Regions from separate parts of the Bordetella flabilis genome, predicted to be linked through region 1. Evidence: predicted binding sites of a transcription regulator. Region 1 holds the regulator's gene; each other region holds the start of a gene.
The links. The regulator LexA, encoded in region 1, represses DNA repair genes until DNA is damaged. The targets are predictions, from matches to a motif close to ACTGTATNNNNATACAGT.

Region 2: the regulator LexA is predicted to act here: its motif matches at 2,363-2,380, upstream of imuA (translesion DNA synthesis-associated protein ImuA).
Region 3: the regulator LexA is predicted to act here: its motif matches at 1,409-1,426, upstream of BAU07_RS18500 (ATP-dependent helicase).
Region 4: the regulator LexA is predicted to act here: its motif matches at 1,246-1,263, upstream of recA (recombinase RecA).

Annotation. Positions count from the first base shown of each region.
Region 1 is NZ_CP016172.1:2,318,779-2,322,957, reverse strand. It holds gene uvrB (excinuclease ABC subunit UvrB) at 1-412, opposite strand, end outside; gene BAU07_RS10120 (amino acid aminotransferase) at 490-1,692, shown strand; gene lexA (transcriptional repressor LexA) at 1,916-2,566, shown strand; gene lon (endopeptidase La) at 2,699-4,179, opposite strand, start outside.
Region 2 is NZ_CP016172.1:3,722,787-3,726,965, reverse strand. It holds gene BAU07_RS16350 (error-prone DNA polymerase) at 1-113, opposite strand, end outside; gene BAU07_RS16345 (Y-family DNA polymerase) at 177-1,652, opposite strand; gene imuA (translesion DNA synthesis-associated protein ImuA) at 1,582-2,307, opposite strand; gene BAU07_RS16335 (PadR family transcriptional regulator) at 2,672-3,298, shown strand; gene BAU07_RS16330 (siderophore-interacting protein) at 3,295-4,110, shown strand; gene BAU07_RS16325 (Bug family tripartite tricarboxylate transporter substrate binding protein) at 4,165-4,179, opposite strand, start outside.
Region 3 is NZ_CP016172.1:4,196,575-4,200,753, reverse strand. It holds gene BAU07_RS18510 (DUF72 domain-containing protein) at 1-696, opposite strand, end outside; gene BAU07_RS18505 (PA2169 family four-helix-bundle protein) at 843-1,292, opposite strand; gene BAU07_RS18500 (ATP-dependent helicase) at 1,575-3,662, shown strand; gene BAU07_RS18495 (hypothetical protein) at 3,722-3,952, opposite strand; gene BAU07_RS18490 (DUF72 domain-containing protein) at 3,949-4,179, opposite strand, start outside.
Region 4 is NZ_CP016172.1:3,866,660-3,870,838, reverse strand. It holds gene BAU07_RS17035 (sensor histidine kinase) at 1-271, opposite strand, end outside; gene BAU07_RS17030 (response regulator) at 387-1,076, opposite strand; gene recA (recombinase RecA) at 1,414-2,472, shown strand; gene recX (recombination regulator RecX) at 2,476-3,027, shown strand; gene BAU07_RS17015 (LysR family transcriptional regulator) at 3,075-4,031, opposite strand; gene metE (5-methyltetrahydropteroyltriglutamate--homocysteine S-methyltransferase) at 4,173-4,179, shown strand, end outside.

The DNA of each region.
Region 1 (4,179 bases):
TTTTGGTGGCCGACAGCCGCATCTGTTCGATGTGCTCGTTGATCGACGAGTCCTTTTCGATGAAAAGGTCGCGCGTCGGCACATAGGCTTCGGGCTGGTAATAGTCGTAATAGGAAACGAAGTACTCGACGGCGTTCTTCGGGAAGAACTCGCGCATCTCCGCGTAAAGCTGGGCAGCGAGCGTCTTGTTGGGGGCCAGGACCAGCGCCGGGCGGCCCAGCCGCGCAATGACGTTGGCCATGGTGTACGTCTTGCCGGACCCTGTCACGCCCAGCAGTGTCTGGTACATCAGCCCATCGCGCACGCCATCCACCAGCGCGCCGATCGCGGCGGGCTGATCCCCGGCCGGTGGGTAAGGCTGGTAAAGCTGGAATGGGCTATCGGGAAACTCGACGAATCCAGGTGAGGTCATGCTAGACTGTCTCAGGGTAAACCCCCCATTATCCGCCGCATAAACGGCTGCGTCCACCCATCCCTTTCTCCGATCCGATGAGCACCCTCTTCCAGAACGTCGAGTTGGCCCCGCGCGACCCTATCCTCGGGCTGAATGACCAGTACAACGCCGATACCCGCCCGGGCAAGGTCAACCTGGGCGTGGGGGTGTACTACGACGACAACGGGCGCATTCCGCTCCTGGCCGCGGTCCGCAAGGCCGAAGTGGCTCGTATCGAGGCAGCTGCCGCGCGCGGCTATCTGCCCATCGAAGGAATTGCCGGTTACAACAAGGGTGCGCAGGCGTTGCTGCTGGGCGCGGATTCCCCCCTGACCGCGGCGGGACGCGTGCTGACCGCGCAGGCCCTGGGCGGCACCGGCGCGCTGAAGATCGGTGCCGATTTCCTGCGCCAGCTGCTGCCCCAGGCCAAGGCCTACATCAGCGACCCCAGTTGGGAGAACCACCGGGCGCTGTTCGAGCGAGCCGGCTTCCAGGTCGAGACCTACCCCTATTACGACGCCGCCACGCATGGCCTGAATTTCGACGGCATGCTGGCCAGCCTCAAGTCCATGCCGGCCAACAGCGTCGTGGTGCTGCACGCGTGCTGCCACAACCCGACGGGCGTCGACCCGACGCCGGAGCAATGGAAGCAGATCGCCAATGTCGTCAAGGAACGCGGCCTGGTGCCTTTCCTGGACATCGCGTACCAGGGCTTCGGTGCAGGGTTGCACGAAGATGCGGCCGTCGTACGCCTGTTCGCCGACATGGACATGACGATCTTCGTCAGCTCCTCTTTCTCCAAGTCGTTCTCGCTGTATGGGGAACGTGTCGGCGCGCTGACCATCATCGCAGGCAGCAAGGACGAATCCGCACGAGTACTCAGCCAGCTCAAGCGCGTGATTCGCACCAACTATTCCAACCCGCCCACGCACGGTGGCACGGTCGTGTCGACGGTGCTGAATACGCCGGAGCTCTTCGCGCTATGGGAACAGGAGTTGACCGGCATGCGCGACCGCATCCGCCTGATGCGGCGTGACCTCGTCGAGAAGATCAAGCAGCACGGCGCGCAACAAGACTTCAGCTTCGTGTTGGCGCAGCGTGGCATGTTCTCCTATTCGGGGCTGACCTCCGCCCAGGTGGACCGCCTGCGCGATGAACACGCCATCTACGCGATTTCCAGCGGCCGCATCTGCGTGGCCGCGCTCAACAGCCAGAACATCGACGCAGTGGCCAAAGGCATTGCGGCGGTACTGAAATGAGCAGCAATAAGCCGACGGAGTAAAGCCGCCCGAAGGCGCTGCCTGCAGCGCCTTTGCGCATCAACGGGGCCGCGGTGCCCCGTTTTTTTATGGTGGAATCCTCGCGTCGTCGACACGATGATGGCATTTCAACGCCTACGAGCGCTGCGGCCCCTTGCCTTTTGCCCGTACGTCCCCCAAAATTGCGACCTGTATATCCATACAGGATGCATCGGAAGGCGCCATGGCCAGCAAACTCACCGAACGCCAGCAGCAAATCCTCGACCTCATCCGCCAGGCAGTGGCAAGCACGGGCTTTCCTCCCACACGCGCCGAGATCGCACAGACCCTGGGCTTCCGTTCGCCCAATGCGGCGGAAGACCATCTCAAGGCCTTGGCCCGCAAGGGCGCGATCGAACTTACCGCAGGCGCGTCCCGCGGCATACGCCTGAAGGACGCCAGCAAGCAGCCGTCGCAGGCCATGTTGCCCATGCCGTCGATTGCCCAGTTGGTGCTGCCGCTGGTGGGCCGGGTCGCCGCGGGCAGCCCTATCCTCGCGGCTGAACATGTCGAACGCGATGTTGGCGTAGACCCGGCCCTTTTCGCTCAGCGTCCAGACTACCTCCTCAAGGTACGCGGCATGAGCATGCGGGACGTAGGCATCCTGGATGGCGACCTGCTGGCCGTCAAGAAGGCAAGCGATGCACGTGACGGGCAGATTGTCGTCGCGCGGATCGATGAAGACGTCACCGTCAAGCGGCTGCACCGCGTTGGCGGACGCATAGAGCTACTGGCGGAGAACCCGGATTTCGAACCCATTGTCGTGCAGCCCGGCCAGGAATTCGCGCTGGAAGGAATAGCGGTGGGCCTCATCCGGACACAGGCACTGCACTAGGCGGATCGGCAAAGGGCCAGGCCACAGGCTACGGGGCGACCCGCAAGCGGGGCGATGGCGGCCAGGTCACCCAGACAAAAGGGCCTGGAAGCTCACGCTTCCAGGCCCTGACTTTAACGGCGACAGGACGGCTCAGTGCTTGGTGATCGGGTCCACAGCCTCGGGCGCCGCGGCGGGCGCGACCATGGGCTTGTCCTTGGCCTCTTCCTCGGATATCGGATCCGGCATGCGTTCCAGGGCCCGTTCCAGCACCTTGTCGATCCAGCGAACCGGGACGACTTCAAGCTGGTTCTTCACGTTGTCCGGGATCTCGGCCAAGTCCTTGACATTCTCTTCCGGGATCAGGACGGTCTTGATGCCGCCGCGGTGTGCCGCGAGCAGCTTTTCCTTCAGACCTCCAATCGCCAGGACTTCACCACGCAGCGTGATTTCCCCCGTCATGGCAACGTCCGCGCGCACCGGGATGCCCGACAGCGCGGAAACCATCGCGGTCGTAATCGCGATACCTGCGGACGGCCCGTCCTTCGGTGTGGCGCCTTCCGGAACGTGGACGTGCATGTCCCGCTTTTCGAATACGCTGTCCGCGAATCCCAGCCGCCGCGCACGCGAGCGCACGACCGTACGAGCCGCTTCCACCGATTCCTTCATCACGTCGCCCAGAGAGCCGGTGCGCTGAATGGCGCCCTTGCCAGGCATATCCGCCACTTCGATCGTCAGGAATTCGCCACCCACTTCCGTCCACGCCAGACCATTCACCTGCCCGACCTGGTTTTCCTTTTCCGCCATACCAAAGTTGTAGCGGCGGACACCCAGGTAGTCGCTCAGGTTTTCGGAGGTGACTTCGATGGTCTTGCCAGCCGCCTGCGCAGCCTTGCCCTCACCCTGGGCATCGCGCTCGATGAGCAACTGCTTGACGACCTTCCGGCAAATCTTGCCGATTTCGCGCTCCAACGCCCGTACGCCGGCCTCGCGGGTGTAATAGCGCACGATATCGCGCAGGGCCGATTCATCGATCGCCAGCTCGGAATCCTTCAGCCCGTTGTTCTTCAACAGCTTGGGGATCAAGTGGTCACCGGCAATGTGGACTTTCTCGTCCTCGGTATAACCCGACAGGCGGATGACTTCCATCCGGTCCAACAAGGCCGGCGGGATATTCAGCGTGTTGCTCGTCGCCACGAACATGACGTCGGACAAGTCGAAGTCGACTTCGACGTAGTGATCCTGGAAGGTGTGGTTCTGTTCCGGATCCAGCACCTCCAGCAGCGCGGACGAGGGGTCGCCACGGAAATCCATACCCAACTTGTCGATTTCGTCGAGCAGGAACAGGGGATTGCGGACACCCGCCTTGCTCATGTTCTGCAAGATCTTGCCGGGCATGGAGCCGATATAGGTCCTACGGTGCCCACGGATTTCAGCTTCGTCGCGCACGCCGCCCAGCGCCATGCGGACGAACTTGCGGTTCGTCGCCTTGGCGATGGACTGACCCAGCGAGGTCTTGCCGACGCCGGGAGGGCCGACCAGGCACAGGATGGGCGCCTTCACCTTGTCGACGCGCTGCTGCACGGCCAGGTATTCCAGAATGCGTTCCTTGACCTTCTCCAGACCGTAGTGGT
Region 2 (4,179 bases), 1.4 Mb from region 1:
GCCGCGCGTTCCACCAGTTCTTCCGCGTGCGATGCGCCGCGCAGGAAGGTGAAATTCGTCATGCACGCCAGTTCGGCGTATTCCGGCAAGCCGCTGTCGGGCATGGCCGCCATATCGGCCGCGGCGCCCGGGGCAGGGATGTATTCGATGTCGTCGTCGCTTGGGTACATGGCGATTCAGGCATACAGCCCGTGCAGGTACCAGCGCGGGTCCGCCGCGCCGCGTTCGCGATAGATCCAGTAGCGGGCCGCCCCCGCGTCCTCGGCCACGAAATAATCGCGCACGGCGGCGGCCTCGTCCCACCAGCCGCTTTCGATGCGTTCCGGCCCGCGCACCAGGGTCAGCGGCGTGCCATACACGGGCTGGTCCCGCCGCACCTTCAGGGGCTGCGGCGGACTGAGCAGCCAGAACGGCCGGTCCAGTTCCGGCATGGGTTCGGCGCCAGGGGTTTTGTCGTGTACGCCCGTCCAGCGGTTGGCCACTTCAGGCCGATGGTCGGCCGCGGGATGGGGGCGCAGCACCCGGTCGGCCCCCAGGCGCGCCGTGAGCAGGTCCAGCAGGCGGGCGCGTTCGACCACGGCCTGGCCCGGTTCGGGAAACAGCGTGGTGTTGGCGGCCGGCTGGGGCACGGTGTCCGGCGCATCCAGCACCACGGCGACAACGGGCGCCTGCAATGTCATGCGCCCCAGGCGTTCGCGCAGCAGGCCCAGCAGGTGGGCGGGCTGCCAGGCCGGTTCGGCCAGCGTCAGTTCCAGCGGCGTCGGCGCACAGGCGTGGCGGCCGCGTTCGTGTTCCAGCAATAGCCGCAGGCGCGGCACGGCGCGCTGGCGCGCCATCAGCCAGCCGCTCATTTGTTCCACCAGCTTGCGGGCCACCGCCAGCACGGCGTCGGTATGCTCGATGCGCTCGATCAATTCGAAACGGCGCTGGAATCGCAAGGGCGCCACCACCCAGGCATGGACTTCCGGCGCGTGGCCATAGGCCGCATCCAGCACCTTCAGCAGCGCGGGTCCGCAGCGGCGCTGCAAGCCCGCGCGGGGCAAGCGGCGCAGCATGCCCAGCTGGCGGCACCCGATGCCGTGCAGCCAGTCCAGGTAAGGCCGTGCCTGCGGCAGCAAGGCGCAGGGCAGGGCATCCAGGCGGCGCGCCAGGCGGGGCAAGGCCAGGGCATGGCGGGGGCCGGTACGGCTCACGGGCGCATCGGGGCGGCTAGCCAGCAGCCACGCCCCGCCGGCGGTGCAGGCCATGCCCAGGCGGGCTTGCAGTTGCAAGGCCCGCAGGGTGGCGTCGACACGGCGCGCCAGCGCACGCGGTCCTCCGAACACGCGCAGGCTGGCGCCGACGTTCATCAACAGGCTGTCCGGTCCACCCAGGGCGACTTCTGGCGTGTATTGCAGCAGGGCCAGGGCGGCGCCTTCCAGCGTGGCCTGTTCGGCGGCGACATTGCGATCGAGCAGGATGGCGTGCGGCGCCAGGGCCGAGGCGCCGGCGCGGCGCATGCCCGGCTTGATGCCATGGCGTGCGGCGTCCGGCGTCAGGGCCATGACGCATTCGTGCTCGACCACCGCGCAGGCCGTGGCGTCAAGCGGCCAGGGCGGGTGCAGGGCGTCCAGCGCCAGCCGCGGCAGGTAGACGGCGATCCAGAGTTGCATGGGCAGGAGTCGTGATGACACGCGCGGGCCGGGGCGTTTCCAGCGCGATGAAAAGGGAATGGCCGCAGACCGGTCCGCGGCGCTTGACAATGTCCACCTTCAATCCGCCGTGGGTCGAGGCCAGCGCCAGCCGCAGCGGTGCGGGCGAAGCCTGGCCGGCCGCGCGGGCCGGACGCAGGCAGAAAAACAGCGTCTGCCCGCCTTGCGCGGCCAGGTGCAGCCGCCGCAGGGATTCCGGCCGGACTTGGGGCAGCCAGCACAGCAGGGCGGCGCAACTGCCATTCTTCAAGACCTGTTCCGCGGCCCACAAGGCATCGGCGGGCCGTGCGGGGTTCACCCACAGCAGCCGTGCCGGATCCAGACCCCAACTGCGCCAGGCGGCGATATGGGGAATGCAGGGAGGTTGCACCAGCACGATGCTGCCCTGGCCGTCCAGCGTGCGCAGGGCCGGCTGCAGCAGCCGCATCTCCCCGATGCCAGGCCGGGGCAGCAGGAGTTCGTTCAGCGCGCCGGACGGCCAGCCGCCGCCAGGCAGTTCACGCGTCAGTTCCGCATGGCCGGTCGGCACCACGGCCCGAGCGGCGTGGGCGAGCTGCGTCCCCCGCCATAGGGCGGGATGGATTTGCTCGGGCAGCAGGACGGCGGGCGTCGGCATGGGGTGGGAATAAGGCGGAAACGCCCGGCGGGTGAGCGCCGGGCGAGGAGTTTATGCTGTATGAATATACAGTAAAAAAAGCGCGCTGGCCTTTCCTCCAGGCAGGGGAATCGGTCCCCCACAGCGCAGTTCCCCTGGAAGTGAATCCCTGCTCGCGCGCCGGCCAGGGCGGTCATGCGGCGGTTCCCGCCATGGCATGCACGAGGCGAAGGGATGCCAAAAAATCCGTTGACACTACAGGCACTGGTGTATATCGTACGATATAGATCTTAAGATATAGATCGTACGATACATAGCCAGACAAGGAGCCAGCATGCATTTCATGCATCATTTTCCAAGGCCGTATGGCGCCCATCCGGCGCGCATGCGTCACGAGGCCATGGGCCGCCCCGGCCCCGGTCCCGGCCGGGGCGGTGGGCACGGCCACCATGGCCATTCAGGGGACGACGACGCGGGCGACGGTCACGGCTGGACGCGTGGCCGCAAATTCGGCGCGGACGACCTGCAACTGATGCTGCTCGGCATCCTGGAAAAGAATCCCAGCCACGGCTACGAGCTGATCAAGGCCCTGGGCGGGCTCAGCAACGGGTTCTATACACCCAGCCCCGGCATGGTCTACCCGGCGCTGACCTATATGGAAGAACTCGGCTACGCCACCGTCGAGCTGGAAGGCAGCAAGAAGCGCTATCACCTGTCCGACGCCGGCCGTGCCCACCTGGACGCCAACCGCGACCGGCTGGCCTTGCTGTTCGCCAAGCTCAAGCACATCTCGCGCAAGATGGAATGGATGCGCCGGGCCTGGTCGGGCGAACCGCTGCAAACCGGTCCCGAAGGCGAAGACCTGGCCACCGGCTGGGTGCCCGAATACGTCCAGGTCCGCCAGGCGCTGAAGCAGGCCCTGATGCAGCGTGCCGACGCCAGTCCCACCGAGCAACGCCGTATCGCCGCCATCCTGGCCCGCGCGCTTGCCGACATCGAGAACAATCAATGACCCGACCCGATCTTGCCGTACAACGCGTGCGCCATGAATTGAAGATGCGCATGCTCGAAGTCCTGCGCACGCAACGCCTGTCTCCCCAATTGCTGCGGGTCACCCTGACGGGCGATGACTTGCGCGGCTTTGTCTCGGCCTCGTTCGACGATCACGTCAAGGTGTTTTTCCCGGGTCCGGGGCAGGTCCGCCCCGTCCTGCCCACGGCGGGGCCCGACGGCATCACGATGCCGCCCGGCGTGCCGCGCCCGGCCGCGCGCGACTACACACCGCGTCGCTACGATGCGGATACCAACGAACTCGATATCGATTTCGTCCTGCATGGCGACGGCCCGGCCTCGACGTGGGCGGCGCAGGCGCAACCCGGCCAGTACATCGGCGTGGGCGGCCCGCGCGGCTCCTTCGTGGTGCCCACCGGCTATGACTGGCATCTATTGGTCGGCGACGAGACCGCCTTGCCGGCCATCGCGCGCCGGCTCGAAGAATTGCCGCCCGGCACGCGCGCCATTGCGCTGCTGGAGGTCGCCGATGCAAGCGCCCAGCTTCCGCTGGACGCGCATGACGGCATCAGCGTGCGCTGGCTGCATCGCAACGGCGCCGAAGCGGGCGATGCTGCCCTGCTGGAACAGGCATGCCGCGAGGTCGAATTGCCGCCAGGCCAAGGATACGTGTGGGCCGCGGCCGAGTCCGCCGCATCCCGCGCCGTGCGGCAGGTGATGGTGCAGGAACGCGGCGTCGACAAGTCTCGCATCCGGGCATCCAGCTATTGGAAGCGCGGGGCCGCGGCGGTACACGAAACGCACGACGATTGAGTTCCTGCCTGCGGGCCGACGGCATGTTCCAGCCAGCTTGGTCCAAGGCCCTGCCTACCCCAGTTTCAG
Region 3 (4,179 bases), 1.9 Mb from region 1:
GCGCGCGTTGCGCCCGTGCAGGCGTACGATCGCGAGGTCGGGGCGGGTGGTCTCCCACACCGCCGGAACGGTGTTCTCGAAACCCTGCGGGGCGTCCACGACGGTATGGATGGCACGAAGTTCGCGCAGGAACTCCAGCGTCCCAGCCGCCCGCGCCGGTTCGAACCAGCTGCGATGCCGGAGTTCCACCGAGGCGACATGGTCCTCCAACTGCGCGACGCAGTCCGCCACCCGCGCCTGGCCGCGGGGGTCCGCGCGTATCCAGGGCGGGAACTGGAAATGCACGGCGCCCAGTTTGCCGGCCATGCGTAGCGGCTCCATCGCGAAGATGAAGCGCCGCCACGCCTCTTGCCGGATATCGCGTGGCACCTGGTCGATAAAGACGGCGTCGCCCGCGCTGTCCGGCAGTTCGCGCCGCAGATCCGCGTCCAGGGCCGACAGCGGCGTCTGATGTCCCGTGAACAGGCGGAACGCCTTGATATTGAAGACGAAGCCGGGCGGGGTTCGCGTGGCCCAGGCTTGCGCGTTGAACGCCGAGGGCAGGGCGTAGAAGCTGGAGTCGACCTCGGCGATGGGAAAGCGCGACGCGTAATGCCGCAGCCGCGCTTCGGGCGTCACGGCGTCAGCGGGGTAGAAGCGACCGCAGGCAAGCAGGGTTCTGTCGGTCCACGAGGCGGTGCCAACGAGTATGGACATAGCCGCTACGATAGCCGAAGCCCCCGATGCGCGGTACGTCGCGTCCAGTGCGCGGGCTTTACTGCATGGGGTGGCGCCGCTGTGGCGCGGGGCCGCCATGGCGCGCTTGAAGCAGTATGGGCGCCACGGCGGGAACGACGTTCAGGTCAGGCGTTGTCGCGATAGCGGTTGCGCAGATCGCGGATCTGGTCGTGGTTGCGAAGCACCCCTTCGTATTGCTTCTGGACCAGGGCGCGGATGTCTTCGGGCAGGGGTTCGCGCAGGGCTTCCGTGTAGTCATGCTTGGCGACGTCCTCGCCGCGCTCGCATTCCTCCAGGATCGATGCGTCCGATCGGCCCGTCACCGCGGACTTCAGGTGCACCCAGCCCCGGTGTACCGCGCCTGCGACGCTGCCGCCCGTTTCCGGCTTGCCCCCCAGCCGGGTGACTACGGCTTGCAATTCCGCTGCGCCGGCAGCGCAGTCGTTGGCCCGGTTCTGGAACAGCCCGCGCAATTCCGGATTCTTCGTGTCCTCGGCAGCCGCGAGAAAGCCTTTTTCCCCGTTCTTGCTGGTTTCGACCAGGTCATTCAGTAGTTTGACGATACGGTCCGCCATGGAATTCTCCTTTATGGGTTGAACAAGCACGCCGCCCCACATGGCGCGTGTCGCAATGCACAGCAAGCGACATACCTATGGCCGGTTGCGGCGCGCGACCCGGCGGCGGCCGTTGAACTGAGGTTTTATCCAGTATCATTGCCGGGCCGAGGCTCCTGCAGCTCATCCGCTCCCAACCTGGAAACAGCGTCACCCTGGCGCCTTCGCGCGGGCGACCGGTCGGTCCGAAGGCAGTTGGCCAGGGCGATCCCTTCATCCCGTCATTTTCCATAGCCGCTCGTCATGTCCCAGCCCTCCGCCGTCTCCGGCGCCGATGCACCCGATCCCCTGGCCGACCTCAATCCGCGCCAGCGCGAGGCCGCCGACTACGGGGTGCGCGCGGCCGAAGCCGGGCCACTGCTGGTCATCGCCGGCGCGGGCTCGGGCAAGACCAGCACGCTGGCGCACCGGGTGGCGAACCTGATACTGAACGGAGCGGATCCACAGCGCATGCTGCTGCTGACCTTCTCGCGCCGCGCGGCCATCGAAATGGAGCGGCGTGTGGGGGGCGTATTGCAGAAAGTGCTGCGCATGCGGGCGGGACAGGTGCCGCCCGCCCTGCCATGGGCAGGGACTTTCCATGCCATCGGCGCCAAGCTGCTGCGCGAATGCGCCACCCGTATCGGGCTGTCCGAATCCTTCACCATCCACGACCGTGGCGATTCCGAAGACCTGATGGGAATGCTGCGCCATGAACTCGGCTTGTCCTCGACGGAGTCGCGGTTTCCCTTGAAAGGGACCTGCCTTTCGATCTACTCGCGCGTCGTGAACAGCCAGTCACCGCTCGATGAGCTCTTGCACGAGGTGTTCCCTTGGTGCGCCCAATGGGAAGCCGAGCTCAAGCGCCTGTTCCGCGCGTATGTCGAGGCCAAGCAGGCGCAGCAGGTGCTGGACTACGACGACCTGCTGCTTTATTGGTCAGAGATGATGACGCACGACGCCATCGCGCAGGATGTGGGCGGGCGATTCGACCATGTGATGGTGGACGAGTACCAGGATACTAACCGGCTGCAGGCGGCCATTTTGTTGGCCATGAAGCCGGATGGCCGGGGCTTGACCGTGGTGGGCGATGACGCGCAGGCGATCTATTCGTTCCGCGCCGCGACGGTGCGCAATATCCTGGATTTCCCCGGCCAGTTCGCCGCGCCCGCCAAGGTCGTGACGCTGGAGCGCAATTACCGCTCGACGCAGCCCATCCTGGACGCCTCGAACGCCGTGATCGCGCTGGCGCGCGAACGCCACGCCAAGCAACTGTGGACGGAACGCAAGTCTTCGAACAAGCCCAAGCTGGTCACCGTCAGCGACGAGGCCGGCCAGGCCCGCTGGGTGGCCGACCAGGTACTGGCGCAGCGTGAGGCAGGCGCCACCTTGAAATCCCAGGCGGTGCTATTCCGCGCATCCGGGCACAGCGCGGCCGTCGAGCTGGAGCTGACCCGGCGCAACATCCCGTTTGTGAAATTCGGCGGCCTGCGTTTCCTGGAAGCGGCCCACGTCAAGGACTTGATGGCGCTGCTGCGCTGGGCGCAGAACCCGCGCAGCCGCATGTCGGGATTTCGTGTCGCGCAACTCGTGCCGGGTGTGGGTCCCGCCACCGCGGCGCGCCTGCTGGATGCGATGGACGCGGCCACGGACCCCGCGGCCGCCCTGGCCGCCTTCAAGCCGGGAAGCGCCGCCCGCGAGGACTGGCAGGGCTTTGCCCAGGCCTACCGCGACCTGTCGGTCCCAGGGCTGACTTGGCCGGCGGACCTCGATATCGCGCTGCGTTGGTATGCGCCGCACCTGGAACGACTGTACGAGGACGCCAGGGTGCGCAAGGCGGACCTGGATCAACTGGCCCGTATCGCGGCCGGCTATGCGTCGCGCGAACGTTTCCTGACCGAGCTCACCCTTGATCCGCCGGACGCCACCAGCGCCGAATCGGGCCCGCCGCTGCGCGACGAGGACTATATGATCCTGTCCACCATACATTCGGCCAAGGGGCAGGAGTGGAAGTCGGTGTACGTGCTGAATGTGGTGGACGGCTGTATTCCCTCGGACATGGCCACGGGGTCGAGCGAGGAAATCGAAGAGGAACGGCGCCTGCTGTACGTCGCCATGACGCGCGCCAAGGAAGACCTGCACCTGATCGTGCCGCAACGGTTCTACGTGCACCAGCAGACCGGCATGGGCGACCGGCACGTCTACGGCTCGCGCACCCGTTTCATTCCGGACGAAATGTCGCCGCTATTCGAGCCCTTGCCCAAGGCGCCGGACTTGCCGCCGCTGCGCAGCGCCGCGGCGGCGCCGGTGGCCCAGGTGGATGTCGGCGCCCGTCTGCGCAAGCTGTTCTAGTGCCGGGGCGCCGGCCGGGCGGGACGCGGCCGCCAGGCCGGTGCCGTCAAGGCCCTGTATCAGTTCTTCTTGGCTCCGCCCTTGTCCTGGCTGGACTTCCAGTCGACGTCATCCTTGGATGTGCGGACCTTCTGCTCGGCCTTTTCCGCGACGCCTGGGGAAATCGGGTCGCTGGCGGGAAACGTTTCCTCCACGGCCTCGTCCAGCGCTTCCTGGTAAGTGCGCACATCGTCAGTCTTCTTCTGGTCTGCCGAATCCTTGCTGCTGCCTTTCTTGGTGTCTTGTGTCATGACATGCTCCTGGCTGTCGCGGCGGGATCGCCCGCATTTGCCGCCGCGAATTTCCTGGGGATGGGAGAGGAGGGAACTGTGCCTTCCGTATGCACATCAGCAACCGCCGTGCCGTCCCGCGCCGGTTCGATGGGCTGCATGGGCAGCTTCAACGCCGCCATGAGGGCACGGGCGTCGCGTGGCGCCATGACCTTCATGTCGTTGTCGAAATAACAGTACACGTCCCG
Region 4 (4,179 bases), 1.5 Mb from region 1:
GCAGGGGCAGCTCACGATCGCCGCCCAGGTATTGGCCGTGTCCGCCCAGGACCAGCCAGAAGACGCTGTCGGTTTCGTCGGTGCGCAACAGGCTGCGTACCGGCGGCGTCATGTCGAGCGTCGTTTTGCCGTCCACCGTATGGACCTGCCGGGCGAGCACTCGCAAATGGCTGGCCAAGGCGCGGTCATAAGGCACGTCCGCAATGTTCTGCGCGACGACGTAGGTGATCGCCACGCTCATCGGCCACAGCAGGAACAGCGGCGCCAGCATCCAGTCCAGGATCTCGCCCAGCAGGGAGCGGCGTGGCGGGGCGAAAGTCGGCCCTTTCGCGCCGCTGCGCAGGATATCCAGTGCCTCCCGATTCAGCGGCGATACGCGGGGCCGCTCAGCTCGCCAGCTCACTGGTGCCATGGTCCCGTTCCAGGCAATAGCCCAAACCCCGCACCGTCATGATCTTGACTCCGGTCGGCTCCAGCTTCTTGCGCAGCCGATGGACGTAGACTTCGATGGCATTAGTACTGACTTCCTCGCCCCATTCGCAGAGGTGGTCCACCAGTTGATCCTTGCTGACCATGCGGCCGCTGCGCATCAGCAGTATTTCGAGCAGGCTGATCTCGCGTGCGGACAAGTCCAGCGGCTGGTCGTCCATGGACGCTACGCGGCCGACCTGGTCGAACACCAGGTGGCCATGGCGGATCAGGCTGGCGCCGCCGCCCGCCCCGCGCCGCGTCAGGGCTCGCACGCGTGCTTCCAGTTCGGAAAGCGCGAAGGGCTTGGCCATATAGTCGTCCGCGCCCAGGTCCAGTCCCTTGACCCGCTGCTCGATACTATCGGCGGCGGTTAGAATGAGCACGGGCAAACGCGCGTTGCGCGATCGCAGCCGGCGCAGCACTTCCAGCCCCGCCAACTGCGGCAGGCCCAGGTCCAGAATCAGCAGGTCGAACGCCTGCGCGGTCAGCGCCAGGTCGGCGGACATGCCGTCGCGCACGGCATCCACGGCATAGCCGTTGTGGCGCAGCGAGCGGGACAGGCCATCGGCCAGAATGCTGTCGTCTTCGGCAATCAGGATGCGCATGGGACCAGGCTCTCGTGAATCGTTATGGTTTGGGAGCAAAGCGGGCGGCACATTGGCCGTCCCTGGGCGTATGGCCCGCTGTCGGCCGGATTTGTCTCGTTCTGTTGCGGCGATTCTGGCACGCCGGTGGGGACTTGCCCACACGGGATAACGCGGAAGATCTTGTCATACTGTTTTTTTATACAGTACAATCCAATGCCATAATCGGCCGGAAGGAATCCAACCGGGAAAGCGCTCCGGCAGCCCGCCCGGACGCAAGGTTGGACTTCTCGTAGACCCGAAGAACTCATTTCATGTCCGGCATGGCCGGCCATGCAATCGCTAGACAGGACATTTCATGGACGACAAAACCAGCAAGGCAGCCGCCTCGGAAAAAGCCAAGGCCCTGGCTGCGGCGCTATCGCAAATCGAAAAGCAGTTCGGCAAGGGCTCGATCATGCGATATGGCGATAACGAGGTCGAACACGACATCCAGGTGGTCTCCACCGGGTCGCTGGGCCTGGATATCGCGCTGGGCGTCGGCGGCCTGCCGCGCGGCCGCGTCATCGAAATCTACGGACCGGAATCCTCCGGCAAGACCACGCTGACCCTGCAGGTCATCGCGGAAATGCAGAAAATCGGCGGCACCTGCGCGTTCATCGACGCTGAACATGCGCTTGACGTGCAGTACGCCTCCAAGCTTGGCGTCAACCTGACCGACCTGCTCATTTCGCAGCCGGACACCGGCGAACAGGCGCTGGAAATCACCGACGCGCTGGTGCGTTCCGGTTCGGTGGACCTGATCGTCATCGACTCGGTCGCGGCGCTGGTGCCCAAGGCTGAAATCGAAGGTGAAATGGGCGATTCGCTGCCTGGCCTGCAGGCCCGCCTGATGAGCCAGGCGCTGCGCAAACTGACCGCCACCATCAAGCGCACCAACTGCATGGTCATCTTCATCAACCAGATCCGCATGAAGATCGGCGTCATGTTCGGCAACCCCGAAACCACCACCGGCGGCAATGCGCTGAAGTTCTATTCTTCCGTCCGGCTGGATATCCGCCGTATCGGCTCGATCAAGAAAGGCGAGGAAGTCGTCGGCAACGAAACCCGCGTCAAGGTCGTCAAGAATAAGGTCTCCCCGCCCTTCAAGCAGGCCGAATTCGACATCATGTACGGCAGCGGTATTTCGCGCGAAGGCGAAATCATCGACCTGGGCGTGCAAGCCGGTATCGTGGACAAGTCCGGTGCCTGGTACAGCTATAACGGCGAGCGCATCGGCCAGGGCAAGGACAACGTGCGTGAATACCTGAAGGAACACAAGGAAATGGCTTTCGAAATCGAAAACCGTGTCCGCGAGAACCAGGGTATCGTCAGCCGCGCCAACACCTTCGCCGCGAGCGAGGTCGACGAGGGCTGACGCATGACGGACGGCCGTGGCCCATCCGGCCCATCGAATCCCCGCGCCCGCGGCGGGCGGTGGCCGGTGCGGCAGGATACGGACGCGGAGGATAACCCTGCGGTACCGGTGCGGCGCGGCCCCTCCTTGAAGGCCCGCGCCGTCGGCTTTTTATCGCGTCGGGAATATGCGCGCGCCGAACTGGCCCGCAAGCTGGCCGCTCATACGGACGACCACGGCGCCCTCGATGCGCTGCTGGACGACCTGGAGCGCGAAGGTTGGCTTTCCACGGAGCGTTTTGCGGAAAGCCTGGTCCACCGCCGCGCCGAACGCCAGGGGGCGGCCCGCATTGTGCAGGAGCTGCGCCAGCACGGCGTCGATGAAGCGCAGATCGGACAATTGAAAGAAACGCTGCGCGCAACGGAATACGAACGCGCAATGGCGGTATGGCAAAAGCGCTATGGCGATCGTCCCGTCGACCGCGCTGCTTATGCCAAGCAGGCGCGCTTCCTGGCCGCGCGCGGTTTTGCCCATGAGGTAATCCGGCGAGTACTCGGCGCTGAGCGGGACGATTAGCGCCGCGGCCATAATGCCCGTGCCGATTCCGCGTTCCCGGCGGTAGCCTATGGCGCGGCCTGGTGGTCGCGTATGGCTGCTGCGCGGGATCCCGTGGACTTGATGCCGGTCAGCGTGCGAAAGCATACGTCGCGCGCGATAGTCAGGAAATCCTTGATGAACGGCGCGTCGGCGTCCTCCGTCCTGACTGCGGCATACAAGGTCCGCCATACTCCCTGCGGCCCCAGGTGACACACTTTCAGCCAACCCTGGCCCAGATACTCCGTCAGCGCCCAATTGGGCAGGGCCGCCACGCCGCGGTTGCTCGCCACCAGTTGCGCGATGATGGGCGTGAGTTCAGCCTTGCGCACCGCCGCTGGCTCGACATCAGCCAGGTCGAGGAACGCCGTGAATACATCGAGGCGTTGGCGATCCACCGGATAGGTGATCAGTGTCTGGTCCGCCAATTGTTCCGGCTTGACGTAGCGCTGGGCGGCCAAGGGGTTGCCTTCGGACACCGCCAGCACCAGTTCATAGCTGAAGAGCGGTACATATTCCACCGCCTCCAGGGTTTGCGGGTCGGAGGTAATCACCAGGTCGAGATCGCCCCGCAATAGAGCCGGAAAAGGTGCGAAGGAGAATGCGGCGGAGAGATCCAGCGCGACCTCTGGCCATTGGACGCGAAAGGCGTCCAGCGCCGGCATCAGCCATTGGAAGCAGGAGTGGCATTCGATTGCCAGATGAAGCCGCCCAGTGCGTCCGGCGGCCAGGCGTTGTAACTCCCGCTCGGTTGCACGCAGGCGCGGCAATACCGCGTCGGCCAGCTCCAGCACCCGCAAGCCCGCCGTGGTCAGGCGGGCGGGCCGCGTGCGCCGGTTCAACAAGGGCGTGCCGAGCCGCGCTTCCAGCTCGCGCAGTTGATGGGAGAGCGCGGACTGGGTCAGGTGCAGGCGTTCGGCGGCTTCGAGCAGGCTGCCTCCATCCCGGATGGCAGCCAGCGTTTCCAAATGGCGGATTTCTAGCATGGGCATTTAGGGGTAGATCGGATCGAATGCTGATTATATGAGCCGCGCTCATAGAATCGATGCAGAGATTGATTTTGACTCAAGCCACAAGGCGCGCAAAATGGCGCAACTTGAACAACTTTTGTCGGAATGCTGACTTCCATGACTA